DNA from 4 places in the Martelella sp. FLE1502 genome. Region 1 is predicted to be linked to each of the others. Evidence: predicted binding sites of a transcription regulator. Region 1 holds the regulator's gene; each other region holds the start of a gene.
What was found. Region 1 encodes LexA, which represses DNA repair genes until DNA is damaged. Its sites were predicted from a motif close to TGTTCNNNNTGTGTTCNG; they were not measured.
Positions count from the first base shown of each region.

Region 2: the regulator LexA is predicted to act here: its motif matches at 3,338-3,355, upstream of V6767_RS20465 (ATP-dependent helicase).
Region 3: the regulator LexA is predicted to act here: its motif matches at 4,488-4,505, upstream of ruvC (crossover junction endodeoxyribonuclease RuvC).
Region 4: the regulator LexA is predicted to act here: its motif matches at 1,472-1,489, upstream of V6767_RS19590 (DNA recombination protein RmuC).

Region 1 covers NZ_JBAKFQ010000014.1:83,679-89,606, reverse strand. The annotation lists gene V6767_RS13565 (AEC family transporter) at 1-253, opposite strand, end outside; gene V6767_RS13560 (cytochrome c biogenesis CcdA family protein) at 280-1,023, opposite strand; tRNA gene V6767_RS13555 (tRNA-Lys) at 1,264-1,339, shown strand; gene V6767_RS13550 (YrhK family protein) at 1,426-2,199, shown strand; gene lexA (transcriptional repressor LexA) at 2,347-3,054, shown strand; gene V6767_RS13540 (ComEC/Rec2 family competence protein) at 3,008-5,566, opposite strand; gene gltA (citrate synthase) at 5,856-5,928, shown strand, end outside.
Region 2 covers NZ_JBAKFQ010000033.1:2,154-8,081, forward strand. The annotation lists gene proC (pyrroline-5-carboxylate reductase) at 1-471, shown strand, start outside; gene V6767_RS20460 (tRNA-binding protein) at 487-828, shown strand; gene V6767_RS20465 (ATP-dependent helicase) at 852-3,287, opposite strand; gene V6767_RS20470 (efflux RND transporter periplasmic adaptor subunit) at 3,507-4,619, shown strand; gene V6767_RS20475 (efflux RND transporter permease subunit) at 4,616-5,928, shown strand, end outside.
Region 3 covers NZ_JBAKFQ010000034.1:2,667-8,594, forward strand. The annotation lists gene V6767_RS20670 (YebC/PmpR family DNA-binding transcriptional regulator) at 1-171, shown strand, start outside; gene V6767_RS20675 (transporter) at 618-1,415, shown strand; gene V6767_RS20680 (LLM class flavin-dependent oxidoreductase) at 1,422-2,423, opposite strand; gene V6767_RS20685 (LysR substrate-binding domain-containing protein) at 2,524-3,453, opposite strand; gene V6767_RS20690 (oxidoreductase) at 3,545-4,432, shown strand; gene ruvC (crossover junction endodeoxyribonuclease RuvC) at 4,548-5,063, shown strand; gene ruvA (Holliday junction branch migration protein RuvA) at 5,375-5,928, shown strand, end outside.
Region 4 covers NZ_JBAKFQ010000030.1:30,916-36,843, forward strand. The annotation lists gene fmt (methionyl-tRNA formyltransferase) at 1-601, opposite strand, end outside; gene def (peptide deformylase) at 864-1,379, opposite strand; gene V6767_RS19590 (DNA recombination protein RmuC) at 1,538-2,710, shown strand; gene V6767_RS19595 (ribokinase) at 2,887-3,786, shown strand; gene mmsB (multiple monosaccharide ABC transporter permease) at 4,252-5,448, opposite strand; gene mmsA (multiple monosaccharide ABC transporter ATP-binding protein) at 5,456-5,928, opposite strand, start outside.

The sequences.
Region 1 (5,928 bases):
AGCCGATGGCAAACAGCAACAGAAAAACGGAATAGGTCGCCGCAAGATCGATCGACACGAAATCGAGCCGCGTCAGTTGCTCGAACGGCGTGCGCGAGACCAGCTTGAAGAACAGCGCCGGAAGGGCGGCATAGATGATGAAGATATTGAGCCAGGCGGTGCCTTCTTCGGGATGGCGAAAGATTTTCGCCGCGCCGAAACCGATGACGATCAGCCCGAAAAACGGGAAAAGCAGCGCTAGAATATCGGCCATGGCTCCGGTCGCTTGGTGGCGGGCAGCTAGCCGATGCGCGAGAGCACCGGAAAGGTCTGCTGAAACCAGATCGCCATATCGGCAATGAAGCCGAAAAGAAAGGCGACGCCGGTGAGAATCAGCAACACGCCCATGATTTTCTCGACAGCGCCCAGATGTTTCCGAAACCGCGTCAGAAACCGCATGAAGGCGCCGGAGAAATAGGCCGCGATCCAGAATGGCACGGCAAGGCCCAGCGAATAGACGGCCAGCAGGATAGCGCCGTTCGAAACCGTCGCCTTGGTGGCGGCCACGGCGAGGATTGCGCCCAGAACCGGCCCGATGCACGGCGTCCAGCCAAAGGCGAAGGCGAGCCCCATGATATAGGCGCCCGTGACGCTTGCCGGCTTGCCGCCGCCGTGAAACCGCGCCTCGCGCGAGAGAATCGGAATCCGAAGCACGTCCAGGAAATGCAGCCCCATCAGGATGATGATCACGCCGCCGACCTTGCTCAGAATATCCATATACTGGCGCAGCAATTGCCCGATGGTGGACGCGCCCGCGCCGAGCGCCACGAAGATCGTCGCGAAGCCAAGCGTGAAGAAGAAGGCCGGCAGCAGCACCGCCCACTGGCTTGCCGGCTTGGCTTCGCCGCCACCTTTCAACTGGTCGACCGATATCCCCGCCATGTAGCAGAGATAGGGCGGCACCAGCGGCAGCACGCAGGGCGAGAGAAAGGACAGCGCGCCGGCCAGAAGCGCGCTCAGAAGGGAAATATCGCCGATCGACAAGAAACCTGCTCCAACACCTTGCAATTGCGGGCGCGGGCAATGCCCGAAACCCATGCTCGCGACAGCGTAAATGCCCGCGCAACACGTCCGCGGGTCTTAAACCAGATGACCGGTCAAATCCAATCACCTTTCCGCGCGCCGAAAACCGCCCTATTATCGCTTTCGCGGCGAGATTCCGGGTTGACCTTCATAAAGACCCTTTCTATGTTCCGCCCACTTTCAGCCGGGCATCCGGCTCGGGAGAGCGTAGCTCAGCCGGTAGAGCAACTGACTTTTAATCAGTAGGTCCAGGGTTCGAACCCCTGCGCTCTCACCATTTTGTTTTTCAGCCGGTTTTGATTTTCCTTCCCCGCTTCGTTAAAACGCGGCCAAGCGCCAGGCGTATCAATCTCGAGGGACCGCATGCCGCATATGTTCGTCAATCGACCGCGTCTTCATGACGTGATTGCCGATACGCCGGCTAAGCGAAAGAATTTCCGCTGGGAGACGATCAACGCGATCGCCTATCAGGCCGGCGGGCTGATCTTCATTTTCGGCAGCATCTGCTTCTTTCCGGCGCTTTCATCCTATGCCGATCTTGGCGCCTGGATATTCTTCTTCGGCTCGCTGATCTATCTGCTCGTGACTGGCCATGACCTGATCGAGGTCTTCGTCTACGCCAGGCAGCGCAAGGACCCGGAAACGCTGTGGGACAGGCTGGAAGCCTGGGCGGCCTGGACCTATGTCTTTGGAACCGCGCTGTTCGTGGTTGGCAGCGTTTTCTTTCTGTCGTCCGTCGACCTTCCCAAGGCCGGCGCGTGGTGTTTCATCATCGGCAGCGTCTTGTTCGTGGTCGGCGCGGTCATCAACGTCATCCAGATCGTCCAGGCCGACGATCTCGTCACCCTGCAGATGATGAACCTGACGGCCCTGACCTTCGTGGTCGGCTCGGCGCTCTTTGCCGTCGCCTCCATCCCCTATCTCTGGACGCTTGCCAGCGAGCGCGACGAAACCCTGCTGGACGGTTTCCTGGCGTGGCAATATCTGGTCGGCAGCGTCCTGTTCTTCATCGGCGGTCTGTTCAACTACCGCCGCGCCTATCGCGTGGTCGCCACCGCACTGGGAAAACCGACATCCTATGCGCTCCACCCGCTGAAGCCGCTGGCGCCCAGAAGGAAGAAACGCTGGGAAGAGTGAAACCGACCTCGCGGTTTGTCGATTCGTGTCCCGCCCCGCACCGGCGGCGCGAAACCCCTTGATTGCCGGGACTTCCCCGGGCTTGCGGAACACAGTGAGAACATGTATATTCGTTCTGGATTTGTTTCGAAGGGCCAGGGGCAGGAAATGCTGACACGCAAACAACAGGAATTGCTGTATTTCATTCATGAACGGATGAAAGAGACCGGCATTCCGCCGTCCTTCGATGAAATGAAGGAGGCGCTGGACCTCGCGTCGAAATCCGGCATACACCGGCTGATCACCGCGCTGGAGGAACGCGGCTTCATCCGCCGGCTTCCCAACCGCGCCCGGGCGCTCGAAATCCTGCGCATGCCGGACAGCGCGATCGGCCAGCAGCCGCGCCGGGGTTTCTCGCCAAGCGTGATCGAGGGCTCGCTCGGCAAGAAACAGGAAGAGCCGAAGGCGCCGGCCAGCGCCAATGACGGCGGCTCGGCGGGCATTCCAGTCATGGGCCGGATCGCCGCCGGTGTGCCGATCTCCGCAATCCAGGAAAACACCCATCAGATCACCGTGCCGGCTGAAATGCTGGGCGCGGGCGAACATTATGCGCTGGAGGTGCAGGGCGATTCGATGATCGAGGCCGGAATTTTCGACGGCGACACGGTGATCATCCGCAATATCGCCACCGCCTCGCCCGGCGATATCGTCGTGGCGCTCGTCAATGACGAGGAAGCGACCCTGAAGCGGTTCCGCCGCAAGGGCGCCTCGATCGCGCTGGAAGCGGCCAATCCGGCCTACGAGACCCGTATCTTTTCGGCAAACCAGGTCAAGGTGCAGGGCAAGCTGGTCGGCCTGATCCGCCGTTACCACTGAAGGTGAGCGTCTGCGGAACCGCGATCACCGGCAGATATTCGCCGGAGCGCCAGTCATAAAGCCGGTGCCTGTTCCACGGGCGGGTCAGTGCTCTGACCGATGTGCTGACTGAGATCGTCATCGGGCCGCAGGATGGTTTTACGAGCACTGGCGGGGGCGGTTGCGCTTTCGCATCCGCGATGCCTCCCGGCAACGGATTGGCGTTGCCTGCCTGCTGATCGGGTTCGCTGCCCCTGCCCGGCTCCGCGACCGAGCGCCGTATGTCGCCGTCGTCCATATTTCGACCAGCCGCCGGCGGGAGCGTGAATTGAAAGGCGCCGTGCTGGCGGCGCATTGCTGGCGTGACGAGGTATGCGCCGGAACGGCAGGTCTGGAATCCGGGGCGGTAACGGCTGACGACGATATCGGCATTGTCGCAGGCAAGGCCGGCAAAAGCCGGCCGGTCGACCGTCATGATTCTGAGGCCCATCAAGGTCGCATAGCACCATGCATCCTTCTTGCAGCGGAAGGTGCCGGGCGTCCGGGCGGATTCGGTGATCGTTTCGCTGAGCGCCCGCGCGGCGCTCGCCATATCCGTTGCTTCGAGCCGCGCGAAACGATCTTCCTCATTCAGCACCAGCGCGCTTTCCTCCACAGGCGGCAGCGTCTCCGCGAGTGTGAGTGCCGTTTCCCATTGCTCGAACACGAAGGATGGCGGCCGCTTCGTGGTGAGAGCCGCGACATTACCGGTGACGATCGCCACGAGATCGCCATCGCCAGCCACCAGGATTTGCGGCGGCGGAGGCTCGCGCGGCCATGAGATCAGCGCGAAGGAAACCGCTATCGGGATCACACCGAGGAGACGCAGACGCGTGCGCAACAACACGAGCGGCAGGAAGCCGGCGAGAAACAGCAGCAGAACCCCCTCCGGCGCGCGGCCTGTGGTAAACGCGCCGCCAAGGCTATCGACCCAAGTCGCCGCCTGCATCACCCAATCAAGCCCCCAGCCCATGACGATCAGAAACGGCGCGTGAAGATTGAGCGGCATGGCGATGAGCGATAAAAGCCCGGCCGGCATGACAACGAAGGTGACCACCGGCATGGCGAGCAGATTGCCAAGCAGCCCGTAGCCCGCGATACGGGAAAAATGATGGATGGCGAACGGCGTCGTCGACAAGCCGCCGATCAGCGCGGTGAGCACGATACCGGAGGCTGCGATCCAGAGCCAGCGGAGCGGCCCGCGGCTTTGGCGAAATCCTTGAGCGGGCCGGCGCTGCCATGCGCCATAGCCCGCGATCAGCGCCAGCGTGGCGGCAAAGGACATCTGCATGCCCGGCCCCACCACTTCGGCGGGCGTCACGACCAGAATCACCAGCGCTGCAAGCGCGACATTGCGCAGGCTGATCGCCGGACGATCGAAGATCGCCGCCGCCAGCATGACGGCCAGCATGATGAAGGCCCGTTCGGCGGACACCTGCATGCCCGATATCAGCAGATAGAACAGCGCCGCCGCGATCGCCGCGGCCGCTGCGATCTTCTTGGTCGAAACCGCCTCGGCCGCACGTGGCGACAGCGCCAGCAGCAGCCTGAGGCTTGAGAAGAAAATGCCGGCGGCGAGCGCCATGTGCAGGCCGGAAATGGCAATGATGTGGGCAAGACCGGCATTGCGCAGCGCATCGAGCGTGTCGTCGCTCAGCGCCCGCCGCTCGCCGGTGATGATCGCATTGGCAAAAGCACCGGTGTCGCCCGCAAGCACCGCACGAATACGTCCTGCAATGCCGTCGCGTATCCGCTCGATCGCAAAACCCGCCCGCACGCTGACGCCCGGCGCGGGCGCGAGGCCGGCATCGCTCGGCGGCCCATAGAAAAAGCCCACCGCGCCGATGCCGTCGAAATAGGAGAGGAACCCGAAATCAACCAGGCCGGGCATGACGGGCGCGGAAGGCGGCAGCAGCCGCCCAAGCCCCTGAATGGCGTGACCGATGCCGACAGGCGGCAAATTGCCGCGGGCAACAAGCGTGACGCGTTCGGGCGGACGGTGGATCACGGGGTCGTCCGTCGCCGTCACCCGCACAACATAGCGCCAGCCGGTTTCCGTCGGCTCGCGGCTTTCGACCACACCGGTGATATGGGTGGTCACCGGCGAATCGAGCATCACCGTGGCCCGCCGCGCCGTCTCCAGCGCCGCAAGCAGCGCGCCGCAGAGGAACAATGCGATGCAGGCGCTGACAACGGGCAAGAGCCCTCGGCCGTTGCGCAGCAAGACGGCCGCGAACACCGCCATGCCGCAATAGATGCCAAGGCCCAGCGAAGACGGGCTCTCGTCGAGCGAGAACCACCAGCCAATCCCGGTCGCCAGCACCACCGGCACAATGAGAAACGGCCGGCCGAATGCCTGCTCCTCCCGCCACAAGGCGGCAATATCGAACCGCCCTGCCCGGCCCGCGTCGCGCCTGCCAAAGCCGGCCTCGCGCTCGCCTTGCGGTTGGCGCCTTCTGAAAGGCGCGCGAAGCCGGTCGGCTCCGGCGCGCAAGCCCGTCGCCTTGTCTATCTCGCTCGTGCCTACCCCACTCCCGCGCATCCGAAACCGCCGCCCTACAACTTTTACATGTTGTGGCCAATGCTAATCGATTGCAATGCAAGCGCTGGCGGCAGAAGCAAAATTTTCCTTTTCTAAACCCCGTAAAACTTGCTAAACGCAGATATTACTCATCACCCGCCGCGCGGCTTCGTCGGCTTGGCAACACCTTGCCAATCCTATAGCTAATGAAAATCCCGATTGGCTTCGACAGCGTATTCGCGCCGGAAATTTGGAGGATAGGATGACGGAAACTGGAAAACTGCAACTCGACGGCAAGGAACTTGAGCTGTCCGTGGAAGAGGGCACATTCGGCC
Region 2 (5,928 bases), on a different contig from region 1:
ATCGTGCGCACCATTCCCAACACGCCGGCGATGATCGGCCGCGGCATGATCGGCGCATTCGGCAATGACAAGGTCGACGCGGCGGGCAGGGCCGTTGCCGACACGCTGCTCTCGGCAGTGGGCAAGGTCGAGTGGGTGGAGAAGGAAGCCGATATCGACGCCGTTACCGCGTTGTCCGGCAGCGGTCCGGCCTATGCCTTCTACCTTGTCGAATGCATGGCCGAAGCGGGGCGCAAGCTGGGGCTCGATCCCGATCTCGCCATGCGGCTTGCCCGCGGCACGGTGACCGGTGCGGGCGCGCTGATGGACGCCTCTGACGACGATGCGGGCACGCTGCGCAAGAACGTCACCTCGCCGGGCGGCACCACGGCGGCGGCGCTGGAGCAGCTCATGGCCGAAGACGGTTTGCAGCCGGTGTTCGACCGCGCGCTGGAAGCCGCGCGCAAGCGCTCGCAGGAACTGGCCGGCTGATCGGAGGGCGCGGAAATGGGCGACGAGATTACATTCGATGATTTCCTGAAGGTCGACATCCGCATCGGCACAATCGTTGAGGCCGAAGCCTTTCCCGAGGCGCGCAAGCCTGCCTACAAGCTGAAGATCGATTTCGGGCCGGATATCGGCGTCAAGAAGTCCTCGGCCCAGATCACCGTGCATTATACGCTGGAAACACTGGTGGGCCGTCAGGTCATGGCGGTGGTCAACTTCCCGCCGCGCCAGATCGGCCCGGTGCGCTCGGAAGTGCTGACGCTGGGCTTTGCCGATGAGGACGGCGCGGTCGTGCTTGCGGCCGTCGACAAGCCCGTCCCGAACGGCTCCCGGCTGCACTGAGCGCATCGCACTCCTTTGAACGATCAGACCGGCTTCACGAACCCGTCCAGCACGCGCTTGCGTCCGGCCTTGTCGAAATCGATGGTCAGCTTGTTGCCTTCGATCGACGTGATGTTGCCATTGCCGAACTTCATGTGGAAGACGCGGTCGCCGATGGCGTAGACGGAAGCCTCCTCGCCGGTCGAGCGCGCCACCAGTTCGCCCTCGATGGTGCGTCCGCGCGGGCCGCTTTCGCCGTAGCCGATCCGCTCCACCGCGTGGCCGGAGCGGGTGCCCCAATTGTCGCGGGTGGCGTCGGAACGGTTGCCCTGCGCGCGTTTCCAGCCGGGCGTGGCATAGGTGTTGGAAAACGGCTCGGCCCGGTCGAAGCGCGACTGGCCGTAGCCGCCATAGGACACCTCGGTCTCGCCGACCTCGACATGGGCCTCAGGCAGCTCATCAAGAAACCGCGACGGCATGGTGGACTGCCACAGCCCGTGAATGCGGCGGTTGGACACGAACCAGATATGGCAGTGCCGCTTGGCGCGGGTGATGCCGACATAGGCCAGCCGTCGCTCTTCCTCCAGCCCCGCCCGGCCGCTCTCGTCGAGCGCGCGCTGGTGCGGAAACAGGCCTTCTTCCCAGCCCGGCAGGAACACGGTCTTGAACTCCAGACCCTTGGCCGAATGCAGCGTCATGATCGAGACGGCGTCGAGGTCCTCGTTGTTGTCGGCATCCATCACCAGCGAGACATGCTCGAGGAAGCCGCGCATGCTCTCGAAGCCTTCCATGGAGCGGATCAGCTCCTTGAGGTTTTCGAGCCGGCCCGGCGCTTCCGCCGACCGGTCGTTCTGCCACATCTCGGTATAGCCGCTCTCTTCGAGGATCTGCTCGGCAAGCTCGGTATGGGGCGTGGTTTCCAACAGGTCCTGCCAGCGGTCGAACTGGGTGACGACGTCGAACAGCGCCTTGCGCGGTTTCGGCTTCAGCTCGTCGGTGTCGATCAGCTCGCGCGCGGCCGCCAGCATCGGAATGTTGCGGGCGCGGGCATAGTCGTGGACCTTGCGGACGCTGGCATCGCCGAGACCGCGCTTCGGCGTGTTGATGATCCGCTCCAGCGCCAGATCGTCCGCCGGCTGGCAGGTGAGGCGGAAAAACGCCATGGCGTCGCGGATTTCGAGGCGCTCATAGAAGCGCGGGCCGCCGATGACGCGGTAGTTGAGCCCCAGCGTGACAAACCGGTCCTCGAATTCGCGCATCTGGAAAGAGGCGCGCACCAGGATCGCCATGTCGTTCAGCGCTTCGCCCTTTTTCTGGTACTGCTCGATCTCCTCGCCGACGGCGCGGGCTTCCTCCTCGGAATCCCAGGCGGCATGGACCTGCACCTTGCTGTCGTCGGGATCAGTGCGCTCGGTGAACAGCGTCTTGCCGAGACGACCTTCGTTGTGGGCGATCAGATTGCCGGCGGCACCGAGAATATGCGCGGTGGAGCGGTAATTGCGCTCCAGCCGGATCACTTTGGCGCCGCGGAAATCCTTCTCGAAACGCAGGATATTGTCGACCTCCGCCCCGCGCCAGCCATAGATCGACTGGTCGTCATCGCCCACGCAGCAGATGTTGATCGGGCCTTCGTCGCCGGCCGGGCGCTGGGCGAGCAGCCGCAGCCACATATATTGCGCCGTGTTGGTGTCCTGATACTCGTCCACCAGAATGTAGCGGAAACGCCTGTGGTATTCCTTGAGGATATCCGGGTGCTGGCGGAACAGCTCGATCGGGTGCAGCAGAAGATCGCCGAAATCGCAGGCGTTGAGCGTCTTCAGTCGGTCCTGATAGGCCTGATAGAGTTCGCGGCCGCGACCGTTTGCAAAGGCGCGGGCGTCGCCTTCGGCAATTGTCTTCGGCGTCAGCCCCTTGTTCTTCCAGTTGTCGATCATGCCGGCGAACTGGCGGGCCGGCCAGCGCTTGTCGTCCAGCCCCTCGGCCTGGATCAACTGTTTGAGCAGCCTGAGCACGTCGTCTGTATCGAGAATGGTGAAGTCGGAGCGCAGCCCGGCAAGCTCGGCATGGCGGCGCAGAAGCTTGACGCCGATCGAGTGAAACGTGCCGAGCCAGGGCATGCCCTCGACCGCGCCGCCCACCAGCGCGCCGATCCGTTCCTTCATCTCGCGCGCGGCCTTGTTGGTGAAGGTGACGGCGAGGATCTGGCTGGGATAGGCTCTGCCCGAGGCGAGGATATGGGCGATGCGGGTGGTCAGCACCCGGGTCTTGCCGGTACCGGCCCCGGCAAGCACCAGAAGCGGCCCCTCCGTGGTCTCCACGGCATCGCGCTGCTCGGGGTTGAGGCCGGAGAGATAATCGGGCGCATCCGGCGCGCGGCGCGCGGCCATCGCTCGTGCGGCAAGGCCGGAGCGGGCGGGCGCTGCGGGCTGCGGCGCGTCGTCTTCGTCGAAAAACGGAATATTGTCGTCACCTTGATTCATGAGGTCAATCTAGTGGCTTGCATGGCAAAGGTGAAGGCGGCGCGGGAAATGAGAACAAAAAAAGCACATCCCCGGCAATACCGGCCACCGATTATGCGCCGCCAGACGGAGGTAACATTACAATTTGGTGAGGTTTGATCTGGCGACTTGCGGAGGCGGGAACGATGACGATACTTCGATTTCAGTAATCCCGCCCAAGTTGCCAGTCCGAGGTCATGAATGCGTCTTTATCAACAGCTTGCCGTCAGTCTCGGCGTTCTGGCAGTCGGGGCCGCGGCCTGGCTCTATTTCGCGCCGGATGGCCGCGAACTCTTGGCCTCGATGGGCATTGCCGGCAATAACGAGACGGCCAGCGCCCCGTCCGGCGGACGGGGGGGCGGTTTCGGCGGCGCCGTTCAGGTCGTTACCGCGCCGGTGAGGATGGGCACGGTCAACGACGAACTGATGGCGATCGGCAGTGGTGCCGCGATCCAGTCGGTGACCCTGCTGCCGGAACAGGCCGGCACGATCACGGAGATCAGCATATCCTCCGGCGACAGGGTGGAGAAGGGCGACGTCATCGTTCAGCTCGATGATCGCGAGCAGGTTCTGGCGCGCAATCTGGCCGAGGTCGCGCTCGAAAGCGCCGCCCGGCAGGCCGAGATCAACCGCAAGATCAGCTCCTCGATCTCCAATCTCGAAGTCTACAACGCCGAGATCGCCGAAAAATCCGCGCAACTCGATCTCGAGACGGCGGAACTCAATCTCGCCCGCCGGCAGATCGTCGCGCCGATTTCGGGCGTCGCCGGCATCGTCGGCGTCAATGTCGGCGATTATGTCACCACCTCTTCGGAGATCGTCACCATTGATGATCGCTCGGCGATCCTCGTCGATTTCGATGTGCCGGAGCGCTTCGCCACCGCCGTTACGCCCGGCGCGCCGGTCGAGGCCAGTCTGGTCGCCGCCCCCCAGAAGCGCTTTGACGGCGTGGTCGAGGCGGTCGACAACCGGATCGACGCGGCAAGCCGCACCTTCACCGTGCGCGCGCGCCTCGACAACGACAATGATGCGCTCAGGGCCGGCATGTCCTTCGATGTCACCATGCGGTTTCCGGGCGATGAATATCCCGGCGTCGATCCGCTTGCGATCCAGTGGGATTCCGGCGGCGCCTATGTCTGGCACATCGTCGATGGCGCGTCGCACAAGGTCCGCGTCCGGGTGATCCAGCGCGACCCCGATCTGGTGCTGGTCGATGCCGCGCTGGAAGAGGGCGATCCCGTGATCATCGAGGGTATCCAGCGCCTGCGCGAGGGCGGCGCTGTGCGTCAGGCGAACGCGGAGGCGTCGTCATGAGCGAGGAGACCCCGCCCGCCGACAAGCGCGACGAGATCGAGGAGAGCGCTGTCGAGCACGCGACCGAGCATGGCTTCACCGCGATTTTCGTGCGGCGGCCGATCATGGCGCTGGTGTTCAACGCGCTGATCGTGGTCGCCGGCCTTGCCGCCTATTTCGGCGTCGAGGTGCGCGAACTGCCGGATGTCGACCAGCCGGTGATCACCGTGCGCACCACCTTCACCGGCGCCTCGCCGGAAACCGTTGACCGCGAGGTGACCGATGTCATCGAAGGCGCGGTGGCGCGCGTTTCCGGGCTGAAGTCGATGTCGTCGCAGTCGCAGACCGGGTCGAGCCGCGTGACGCTGGAATTCAGCAAGGATACCGATATCAACGTCGCCTCTATGGATGTGCGCGACGCGGTCGGCCGGGTCGAGGGGCAGTTGCCTGATGACGCCGACGAGCCGCGCATCGTCAAGGCGGATTCGGACGCGCAGCCGATCTTGCGGCTGGCGGTCACCTCCTCGACGCTCGATATCGATGACCTGACCAAATATGTCGAAGACAATATCGAGGACAGGCTTGCCGCCGTGCAAGGCGTGGCCGATGTCGCGGTCTATGGTGACCGGGAAAAGATCTTCCGCATCGACATCAATCAGGCCGCACTCGCCAGTCGCGGTCTGACGGTTGCCGATCTCGCCAATGCGCTTTCCGACATGTCGTGGGACGTGCCGGCCGGCTCGCTCACCAGCACCACCCAGGCCCTCGGCGTGCGTGCGACGGCGGATATCACCACGCCGGAACAATTCGCCGATCTGAAGGTCGCCGACAATGTCCGCCTCGGGGATGTGGCGACCGTCGTCTTCGGCCCGGATACGGCTGCGACCGCGCTGCGCTACAATGGCCAGCCGGGCATCGGTCTCGGCATTGTGCGCCAGGCCAAATCCAACACGCTGGAGATATCGGAGGGCGTGCACAGGGTCATCGAGGAGCTCCGGCCAAATCTGCCGGAAGGCACCACGATCAAGGTTTCGAGCGACGACGCGGTGTTCATTTCGGGCTCGATCGAGGAAGTGGTCCGCTCGCTGACCCTTGCCGCGCTGATCGTGGTGGCGATCATCTTCCTGTTCCTGCGCGACTGGCGGGCGACCATCATTCCGGCGATCACGCTGCCGGTGGCGCTCGTCGGCACGCTCGCCGCGATCTATCTCGCCGGCTTCTCGGTCAATATCCTGACCCTGCTCGCAATCGTGCTCGCCACCGGCATGGTGGTCGACGACGCGATCGTGGTGCTGGAAAATATCGTGCGCCTGCGCGCGCTCGGCATGGG
Region 3 (5,928 bases), on a different contig from region 1:
GCCGAAAGCGTCAAGGCGATCTGGAAGCCGCAGAACACCATCCCCGTCGACGAGGAACGCGCCACCTCGCTGATGAAGCTCATCGATAATCTTGAAGACGATGACGATGTCCAGAACGTCTACTCGAACTTCGAGGTCGACGACGAGGTGATGGCCAAGCTTTCGGCTTGAACATCTGCTTCCGTTGAATTCGAAGCCGCGGTCACCTCGATCGGCGGTTTCAGACTTCTGGCAATGCCTACCCCCAAGCTCCGCCGTCATGCTCGGGCCTGTCCCGAGCATCTAAGCACGTGTCTACTCGACAGGCGTCTCGGATAGAATGCCGGTTCTCCCCCTATGAAACGCCGACGCCGCTCGAATGGGACCGTGCTTAGATCCTCGGCACAAGGCCGAGGATGACGTCCGTAAAAAGGATAGCTCGCCAGAGCCTGCGCCGCCGATCGAGGTGATCGGCGGCTTTTTTGTTGCCGGTGGCATAGGCTGCGGGAATCGTTGCAAATTTGCACTCATACGCGGAAAACGTGCAAAGTCGATAGCTCCATGGGTTGGCGACGCTTGCAACCTTGAGAGAATAGGATTGAACTGACTTTTACGTTGAGGTTGTGGTGGAGGGGAAGATGCGTTTCATCGCGGCAATATGCGCAATGGCCTTTGCGTTGATGGCTGGCCGTGCGCTGGCGGACGATTCCCAGGCCGATCTGGCCAAGCAGCTTTCCAATCCGGTCGCGCCGCTGACGGTGTTGCCGTTTCAGTTCAATTATGACCGCGGCTATGGCCCCGACAAGGGCGACCAGTTGCAGCTCAATGTTCAGCCGATCATCCCCTTCAGTCTGAACGCGGACTGGAACCTGATCACCCGCACCATCGTCCCGATCGAGCAGCAGAGCGATATCGCCGGCCCCTCCGGCGATCAGTTCGGGCTTGGCGATACGTTGCTGTCGCTGTTCGTCTCGCCGGTCGACAGCGGCGTCGATGGGCTGATCTGGGGCGCGGGGCCGGTTTTCCTGCTGCCAACGGCGACTGATGATCTGCTCGGGACCGAGAAATGGGGCGCGGGGCCGACCGGCGTCTTTGCGCTTGAGCACGGACCGTGGACGACCGGCCTCCTCGCCAACCACGTCTGGTCCTATGCCGGCGCGGACGACAGGAGCCGCATCTCGACCACGATGACCCAGCCCTTTATCTCCTACAACACCAGATCGGCATGGACCTTCTCGCTCACCAGCGAGGCTCAGTATGACTGGGTGGGCGAGGACTGGACAGTGCCGATCGACTTCACGGTCGGCAAGCTGGTGATGGCCGGCAAACAGCCGATCAGCCTGACGCTTGGCGCCCGCTACTGGGCGACCGCGCCGGACAACGGCCCGGAAGGCTGGGGGCTCCGGGCCGTGGTCAGTTTCGTGTTCCCGAAATAGGCGGGATTACGCCGCCTCTTTAAGCTCATCGCGCAGCGCGCCGAACATGCCGACGGCCTTCAGCCGCGCTTCCACCGAATGCACGGGCACGGAGATGATCACCTCGTCGGCCTTGGTGTCGGCGACGAAGCCCTCCATCTTGGCTCTCGCCTTTTCCGGACCGCCGACGACGGCGAACTGGAAGGTGTGTTCGATCGACATCTTCTCCATCTCGGTCCAGAGCCCGTCCATGCTGTCGACCGGGCGGGGCGTCTTGCCGCGCGCATTGCGGCGCAGCGCCACGAAGCTCTGCAGGGCGGAGGTGAACAGATAATCTGCCTCTTGATCGGTATCCGCCATCGCGCCCATGACGCCGACGATCACATAGGGCTTGTCCAGCTGGGCCGAGGGCTTGAAATTGGTGCGGTAGATGTGAAGCGCCTCGAACAGCATGTCGGGCGCGAAATGCGAAGCGAAGGCATAAGGCAGCCCCAGCATGGCAGCCAGATGCGCGCTGTAGGTGGAGGAGCCGAGAATATAGAGCGGCACTTTGGCCCCTGCGCCGGGATTGGCAAGCAGCCGCTGGCCCTCGACCGGATCATCCATCAGCTGCTGCAATTCCACGATATCGTTCGGGAAGGTCTGGGCCCCGGCATCGATATTGCGGCGCAGCGCCCGCGCCGTGTTCATGTCCGTACCCGGCGCCCGGCCGAGGCCGAGATCGATGCGGCCCGGATAGAGCGCCTCCAGCGTGCCGAATTGCTCGGCGATCACCAAAGGCGAATGATTGGGCAGCATGATGCCGCCGGAGCCGACGCGGATGGTGCTGGTCGCCCGCGCGGCCTCCGAGATCACCAGCGAGGTCGCGGCGCTGGCGATGCCCGTCATGCCGTGATGCTCGGCGAGCCAGAAGCGGGTATAGCCCGCCTCTTCGGCCTTCTTCGCCATCTGCCGCGTGGCATCCAACGCCTCGGAAATGGTGCCGCCTTCGACAACCGGACAAAGGTCGAGAATGGAGAAATTGGTCATGTAAAATCCTGTCCCGGAATGTGTGTCTTTGACACATAATTAGGAACTGGCCGGCCGATTTGCAAAGTCTGGCGGTCGCGATGGCCGAAGAAAGAGCCCGCTACCATATCTCCCTGGCCATTCGCCTATGCGCCGCCGCGAAATCAATGAAGGCGCGCAGCGGGCGCGGGGTCAGGCGGCTGGAATAATAGAGGAAAGGTCCTTCGAAATCAGGGCACCAATCCTCCAGGACGGGCACCAGTTCGCCGGTTGTAAAATGCGGCTCCAGCCAGTTGCGAAAGCTGCCGATAAGCCCGTGGCCTGCAATCGCCAGCTTGACGGCGGCGCGCCAACCGGCGGTGGCGATGATCAGCCGGGCCGACGGGTCGAGCCGCAGGATTTCGCCCTCCTTCTCGAACTCCCACTCCGTCAGTGCGCCTGACGCAAACCGCAACCGGATGCAGTCATGATCCAGCACGTCACGCGGATGGATGGGAGTGCCGCGACGCGCGAGGTACTCCGGTGCAGCCGCGATTGCGAAGCGCTGTCGCGCCGGACCGATCGGCGTCGCGATCATATCCTGCGCCAGGTGTTCGCCATAGCGGATGCCGGCGTCACAGCCGGTGGCGATCATGTCGGTGAAACGGTCATCGACGAGGATTTCCACCCGCACCTCCGGATGGGCCCTCGCGAAACCGTCGAGGATCGGCGGAAGGATATCCTCCATCACGGCGCCCGGCACCTGGATCTTGAGCCGCCCGCGCACCGCGCCCTCGCTGCTGGTCGCATCGGCGATTGCCGAGCGGGCCTCCGCGAGCACCGGTTCCAGACGATCAGCCAGTTCGCGGCCCGCCTCGGTCAGGTGGACGCTGCGCGTGGTGCGGATGAGAAGCGGGACGCCGAGCTCCGCTTCGAGCCGCGACATGGTTTCGCTCACGGTAGAGGGTGAAACCCCGAGCTTTCTGGCGGCCGCCCGAAAACCGCCCGCTCTCGTGATCACGAGGAAGGTCATCAGGTCATCGAAGGGCGGCAGCAAAGCATTGTTCGGCATAACGATCACGGTATTCGAAATTGTCCGGATTATCAACCGAGCCCTTTCCTCCTATATCCTCGCCATCGCTCCCAAAAGAAGGATCAATCTCATGACGAACATGGATATCAGCCCCGCCTCGGCCGCCGGCCGCTTCACTTTTCCCGGAACCGATATTTCTGTCAACCGCATGGGCTTCGGCGCCATGCAGCTTGCCGGCCCCCATGTCTTCGGCGAGCCGAAGGACCCGGACGAATGCCGCGCGGTGCTGCGCGAGGCGCTCGCGCTCGGCATCGACCACATCGACACATCCGACTTCTACGGTCCCTACGTGACCAACCGGCTGATCGCCGAAACGCTTCATCCCTACCCCGACAACCTCACGCTCGTCACCAAGATCGGCGGCTGGCGCGACGATGAGGGCGGCTGGAACATGAACCACGAGCCGGATTTCCTGCGCAAATCGGTCGAGGACAATCTCGAGCGGCTGAAGCTCGACAGGATCGCGATCGTCAACCTGCGCATGGGCAGCGCCACCGGTTTCAGCGAGGATAGCGAGATCGCCGCGCCGATGGAGGCGATGCGAAAGATGCAGGAGGAAGGCCTTATAGAGCATATCGGCATATCGACCGTGACCGCGCCTCAGGTGAAGATTGCCCAGGACATCGCCCCGATCGTCTGCGTGCAGAACCATTACAATCTGATCCACCGCGACGACGATGCGCTGATCGACAGCCTAGCCGAACAGGGCATCGCCTATGTGCCGTACTTCCCGCTTGGCGGCTTCCTGCCCTATCAGGCCGATATTCTGGATCAGGTCGCAAGCGAACTTGATGCCTCAATCCAGAAGGTCTCGCTTGCCTGGCTGCTGCAACGCAGCCCGAATATCCTCGTCATTCCCGGCACATCGTCGCGCGCGCATCTGCGCGATAATATCGCCGCCGCCGAACTGACGCTCGGCGAGGAACATCTGAAACGGCTCGACGCCATCGCTGCCTGACCACATACCAACGCCCTGACACGATACATGTGGAACGCCCGGCCGGCGCTCCGCATGTTTTTGTTTTGTTCACTTTTATCTGGAAGCCTTGGGGCAAGAACGATAGGGTGAATTCATGGAAAAGACGATTCGCATCATAGGCATCGATCCGGGGCTGAGGCGCACCGGCTGGGGCGTTATCGAGACGTTGGGGAATTCGCTCAAATTCATCGATTCCGGCACGGTCACCTCCGACGGTGATCTCGATCTACCCTCGCGCCTGCGCCAGCTTCATGACGGGCTTTCGGAGGTGGTGCACGGCTTTCGCCCGGACGAGGCGGCGGTGGAGCAGACCTTCGTCAACAAGGATGCGGTGGCGACGCTGAAGCTCGGCCAGGCGCGCGGCATCGCCCTGCTGGTGCCCTCGCTCGCAGGCCTTCCGGTCGCCGAATACGCGCCCAACGCGGTGAAGAAGGCGGTGATCGGCGTCGGCCATGGCGACAAGCAGCAGATCCACATGATGCTGAAAGTCCTGATGCCGCGCGTGCAGTTCAAGGGCAGCGACGCGGCGGACGCGCTCGCGATCGCCATCTGCCACAGCCACAATCGCGGCGGCAACAAGATGATGAAGGCGGCGATGGCGGCGGGGTAATGCCTGCCGGTCTGTCGATAGGTTCGGCAGGCACGGAATGAATGATTGGTTATGAAAAGTGACGCTTGCTCCCAATACTCTCTCCCGCTGGCGGGAGAGATGCCCCGACAGGGGCAGTGAGGGTGGCGCGGCATCTCGTCTCGTGAGGGCGCGCGTGAGGATAGACTCCCCCCTCACTGTCGCTTTCGCGACATCTCTCCCCTCCGGGGCGAGAAGGTTTGGGGCTATGCGGCAGGTGAACGGCAAGCAGCACACGCTGCGAGAACAAGAGGCATACGCGTGAAGGCGGCACGTCAAAAGGAAAGAACTGCATGATCGGCAAGCTCAAGGGCGTGATTGACGAGATCGGCGACGATCATGTCGTGGTTGACGTTCATGGCGTCTGCTACGTCGCCTACTGCTCGGCGCGCACGCTGTCGCGCATCGGGTCGCCTGGTGAGGCGGTGGTGCTGTTTATCGAGACCTTCGTTCGCGAGGATCAACTGCGCCTCTACGGCTTCATGAGCGCGGAAGAGCGCGGCTGGTTCAACCTGCTGCAGAGCGTCCAGGGCGTCGGCGCGCGGGTGGCGCTGGCGATCCTCTCGACGCTGTCGGCGGGCGAGATCGCCAATGCGATCGCGCTCGGCGACAAGACCGCGGTATCGCGCGCGCCGGGCGTCGGGCCGAAGGTCGCCACCCGCATTGTCACCGAACTCAAGAACAAGGTGCCCGCCGGGCTTTCGCTCGGCGACAGCGAGGCCATCTCCTTCCGCAAGGAAGTCGGCGAAGGCGCCGCGCCCGCCGCCGTGTCCGATGCGATTTCCGCGCTCACCAATCTCGGCTATTCCCGAGACCAGGCCGCAGGCGCGATCTCCGCCGCGTTGAA
Region 4 (5,928 bases), on a different contig from region 1:
CGCCATCTTCGGCCTGCGGCGTCAGCGGCAGATCGCCCGCCTCGAGCTTTACCATCGCCTCCGCCATCAACCGCGCGCCGTCATGCATCAGCCGGTCGTGCAGCACGCCTGCCGTCATGTCCGGACCGATCGCGACCCGCTTGGTCAGCGCCACCGGCCCGGTATCGAGCCCCTTTTCCATCTTCATGATCATCATGCCGGTCTCGCTGTCGCCGGCCATGATCGCGCGCTGGATGGGTGCCGCGCCCCGCCAGCGGGGCAGGAGCGAAGCATGGCCGTTATAGGCGCCAAGCCGCGTTCCGTTCAGAATAGCCTCAGGCAGCAGCAGACCATAGGCGACCACCACCGCGACATCGGCATCGAGCGCGGCGAAGGCGGCGCGATCTTCGGATTCACGGAAATTTTCCGGCGTGCGTACCGGCAGGCCAAGCAGTTCGGCCGCCTGATGCACCGGCGATTTGACTTCCGTAAGCCCGCGTCGGCCTGCTGCCCGCGGCGGCTGGGTATAGACGCACGCAATATCGTGGCCCGCCTCCTTCAGCGCCCGAAGGGTGGGAACGGAGAATTCCGGCGTGCCCATGAAAATGATTCTGAGGGTCATGATCGCTCCTTCCGGCCCACGCAATGCGGCAACCGCGAAACCGCAGCAACCGGATAGATAGAACGCGGCCGCCGCGTTGCCAAAGACAAATCTCCCGCACCCGGAAATACACCGAACCGCAACGGCCTCCCAGCGGGCCGAAACGACGCGCTTCGATGTCGCAAGCAGGCCTTCAGGGTTCGCCAATCAACGGAAGCGCGGACCCGCTCTCACCATGCCGTTTCGAGCGTCTTGCAGGCATGCCGCCTCGATGAAGCATGTCCTAAAGCTTGTGCTTGGCCGCCTTGGTGAACTTCTTGATCACCCGATCGCGCTTCAGGCGCGACAGATAATCGATGAACAGCGCGCCGTCGAGATGGTCGATCTCATGCTGCAGGCAGGTGGCGAGCAGGCCGTCGGCCTCGATTTCCTGTTCCTTGCCGGCAAGGTCTGTATAGCGCACCCGCACGCTCGCCGGACGTTCCACCTCGGCATAAAACTCCGGTATCGACAGGCAGCCCTCCTCATAGACCGAGCGCTCGTCCGAGGTGTGCAGCACGGTGGGGTTGATCACCACCATGGGCTGCTTTTCGCCCTCGTCCCTGTTGGCGACATCGAGCACCAGCATGCGCCGGGGCACGCCGACCTGGATCGCGGCAAGGCCTATGCCCGGAGCCTCATACATGGTCTCCAGCATATCGTCGGCAAATTTCTTCAGGTCGTCGTCTATGCGCTCGACCGGTTTCGAGACCGTACGCAGCAGAGGGTCCGGCAAAATAATCAATGGCATCGTGGTCATGCCCACCCCATAGCGCATGTTCGCGCCGGGGGAAATATTTTCATACGGTCTACCTCAACCCTCCCGTCCTCTTTGTTGCCTGCTAATCATTTTGTTCACGTTTTGATCTTTATTTCAAGAGAAATCTGCGCTAGGTTTGAGATAAGAGAGGTAACGTTATGGATGCAGTGATGGCCCGACTGGCAGCAATGGACACGGCGACGCTCGCCATGGCCGGCGCGTTGTGCATTCTGATAGCCGCCCTCGTCATTCTCCTGGCCCGGCGCGGCGGGGCGCGGCAGGACAAGGGCCTCGAACGCGAGCTGCAGCAGCTGGTGCAGGCGCAAAGCGAGATGCAGGGCCGCATGGCGACGATGGCGGAACTGTTCGGCAGCCGCCAGTCGGAGCTGAATGCCGCGCTCGGCTCTCGCCTCGACGGTCTTTCGCAAAGGATCGGCACCACGCTGCACCAGCAGCACCAGACCACCCACGAAAACCTCAGACGCCTGCAGGAGCGGCTTGCCGTCATCGATGCGGCGCAGAACAATATCCAGTCGCTGGCCAAGGATGTGGTGGGCCTGCAGGCGATTCTGTCGAACAAGCAGACCCGCGGCGCTTTCGGCCAGGGGCGGATGGAGGCGATTATCGCTGATGCCCTGCCCGCCGGCAGCTTCCGGTTCCAGGCGACGCTGTCGAACGGGACCCGGCCCGACTGCGTGGTGGACATGCCGAACGGCGCGCCGCCCCTGATCATCGACGCCAAGTTTCCGCTGGAATCATGGAACGCCATGCGCGCGGCGGACAGCGACGAGGCGGCGCGCGCCGCGAGCCAGCGTTTCCGGCGTGATCTTGATACCCATCTCCGCGATATCGCCGGCAAATATCTGTTGCCCGGCGAAACCCAGGACACGGCCTTTCTGTTCGTGCCTTCCGAATCGATTTTCGCCGATATTCACGAGCACTATGAGGCGGTGGTGCAGCGCGCCCATGCCATGCGCGTGGTGATCGTCTCGCCGACGCTGCTGCTGTTGTCGATCCAGGTCGTGCAGGCGGTGATGAAGGACCAGCGCATGCGCGAACAGGCGCATCTGATACAGGGCGAGGTCGCCAATCTGTTGGCAGACCTCACCCGCCTCAACGAGCGCGTGGCAAAACTGGAAAGCCATTTCAACCAGGCCCGTCAGGATGTCGAGACGATCCGGATATCCACGGGCAAGATCGCCCGGCGCGGCGAACGGATCGCGACGCTGGAATTCGAGACCGGCCGAAAGGATGCTGAACTGTCTTCCACGCCTGATGAGGAACAGCAGGGGCTCGGTCGCATGAAACTGCGCGTCGTCGATGAGGACTGATTGCCATCGCGGCTTGCGCGCAATAAAAGCGCAAGAGAGAGCACCGGCGGCCGGTTTCGCAATAGGCCGACTGGATGCGATGTTTGAGTGTGCCGGACCGGCGAGGCGTGAAAGACGGCCTCGCCTTCCGGCGGAAGGCTTCGCGTAGACCAGGCGAGGCTGACGGGAGTACTGCCATGATCACGGTTTTCGGTTCCATCAATATGGATCTCATCGCCACCACGCCGCGCCTGCCGAAGCCGGGCGAAACCGTGGCGGGAACCTCCTTTGCCACGGCTCAAGGCGGCAAGGGCGCAAACCAGGCGCTTGCCGCGCGCCGCGCGGGCTCCGCCGTGGCCATGGCAGGCGCCGTCGGCAATGACGAGTTCGCATCCGCCGCAACCGCCCTTCTTGCCGAGGCCGGCGTCGACCTTTCAGCCGTGAAAACCACCGATGGCCCCACCGGCACGGCGATGATCCTTGTCGGCGGCGACGGCGAAAACGTCATCGTCATCAATGCCGCGGCCAATGGCGAGGTCACCGAGGCAGATGCCGAGGCTGTCGTGGCGGGAATGGCGGCAGACGACATATTGGTGCTGCAGCTCGAAATTCCGGCCAATGCCATCCGCGTTGCGCTAAAGGGTGCCCGCGAGAAAGGCATCCGTACGATCCTCAACACCGCGCCGCTGACGCCGGAAGCGGCCGAGCTCGGCGCGCTCGCCGATATCGTGATTGCCAATGAGACCGAGTTCGAGCGGCTCGTCGGGGCTGAAGAGCTCGGCAGCGAGGGGCGGATCGCGATGCTGAAAACCCGCCATGACGAAACCGGCCAGACCATCGTGATCACGCTCGGGGCCGAGGGCGTGGTTGCCATGCATGAGGGCGACTTCCACCGCATCGACGCGCTGAAGATCGACCCGGTCGATACCGTCGGTGCCGGCGACACCTTCTGCGGCTATTTCGCAAGCGGGCTCGATCAGGGGCTGCCATTCGCGGAGGCCGCGCACCGCGCCGCTGTCGCGGGCGCGCTCGCCTGCCTGAAGCCCGGCGCCCAGCCGTCGATCCCGGAAAAGGCCGCGGTCGACGCACGGGCCTGAAATCATCGGTCCCTGGCTTTACGCCATCCATTTCCCGGAGATCATCGGGCGGTTCAGACCAACCGGCCGATGATCCAGCCGCGCGAGGTTTTTTGACCTTGCCGGACGGCGGAAACGCAAATCCGCATTCGTCTTTCAGGTAGACGCCCGACGCCAGCGCCCTATTTCAAAGGAGGCTGCGCTTGTCGGGCGCTGCCGTTCGGCATGGTCACAAGAACCCGAATATTGGGGCGCTGGACCCCAATTGTTAAATTTTTTACTTTTCTTTTGATCCATTTTGCGAGATGACGCGTTAATGCCCTATCCAGACGCGCCAAGGTGCCGGCTCGTCCGGCAGTCTGGAAAAAAGGGGGTGCGCCCCGTGCCCCGGCACATCATCCCCCGATGTGCCGGGGTTTTTCGTGTCGAGTCCAGGCTTCGCGGCCGGAGCGGCAGGGCGAGATCGCCCTGCCTTCCTCGGAGAATTCAGGCCTTGTTCTTGTTGTAGACGTCGAAGACGACGGCGGCGAGCAGCACCAGGCCCTTGATCACCTGCTGGTAATCGATGCCGATGCCCATGATCGACATGCCGTTGTTCATGATGCCCATGATGAAAGCGCCGACCACAGCGCCGACGATTTTGCCGACCCCGCCCGACATCGATGCGCCGCCGATGAACACCGCCGCGATCACATCAAGCTCGAAACCGTTGCCGGCCTTGGGCGTGGCGATGTTGAGGCGAGCGGCGAACACGAGACCGGCAAGTGCTGCCAGCATGCCCATGTTCACGAACACGATGAAGTTCAGCCGCTTGGTATTGATGCCTGAAAGGGCCGCCGCCTTCTCGTTGCCACCGATGGCATAGACCCTGCGCCCGAAGGTCGTGCTTTCGGTGATGAAGGTGTAGATCACCGTCAGGATCGCCATCGAGATCAGCACGTTCGGCAGACCGCGGAACGAGGCGAGTTTCCAGGACACGAACACAAGCACGCCGGCGACGATGATGTTGCGGCCCAGGAAGAAGGACAGCGGCTCATCCTCGATGCCGTAGGCGACGTTGCGGGCCCGCGACCGCCAGGCGAGATAGACGATCGCGCCAGCGGCGATGATGCCGGCCACAAGCGCTGTCATGTTCGGCCGGCCGACGCCGAAGAGATCGGGCACGAAACCGGTCGACAGCAGCTGGAACGATCCCGGGAACGGCCCGACCGACTGGCCGTTGAGGATCCAGAGCGACAACCCGCGGAAGATCAGCATGCCGGCGAGCGTGACGATGAAGGACGGGATGCGCCAATAGGCGACCCAGTATCCCTGCCACGCCCCGATCAGCATGCCTGCGAAGATGCAGGCAAAGAAGGCGACCACGACCGGCACCTGCCAGTGGACAATCATCACCGCCGCAAGCGCGCCGATGAAGCCCACGATAGAGCCGACCGAGAGATCGATATGCCCGGCCACGATGATCATCAGCATGCCGAGCGCCATGATGATCACATAGGAGTTCTGCAGAAACAGGTTGGTGATGTTGACCGGTCGCATCAGCACGCCGTCGGTGACGATCTGGAAAAACGCGATGATGACGATCAAGGCGAGCAGGATGCCGTAATCGCGCATCCTGAGTGTCAGATAGGAGCGGATCGAGGGCTTGTGCTCGTCCGCGGCGGTTTCCTCGGGTGTATTCATCGCTCTCTCATTTCCTGACAATGAAGGACATGATGCGTTCCTGGCTCGCCTCCGCGGCGCTCAGTTCGCCCACCAATGCCCCCTCGTTCATGATATAAATGCGGTCGCACATGCCGAGCAGTTCCGGCATTTCCGATGAGATCATCACGACGCCCCGGCCTTCGGCCGCAAGCTCGTTCATCAGCGTGTAGATCTCGTATTTCGCGCCGACATCGATGCCGCGCGTCGGCTCATCCAGGATCAGCACGTCGGGCTGGGTGAACAGCCATTTCGACAGCACCACCTTCTGCTGGTTGCCGCCCGAAAGGTTGACGACGCGCTGGGCCACTGTCGGCGTGCGGATGTTCATGGCCTTGCGATAATGTTCGGAGGTTTTGGTTTCCTCGGCGGTATTCAGCACGCCATATTTGGAAACCCCGCCAAGATGGGCGAGCGTCACATTGCGGGTGATCGGCTCATCCAGGATCAGCCCCAGCCCCT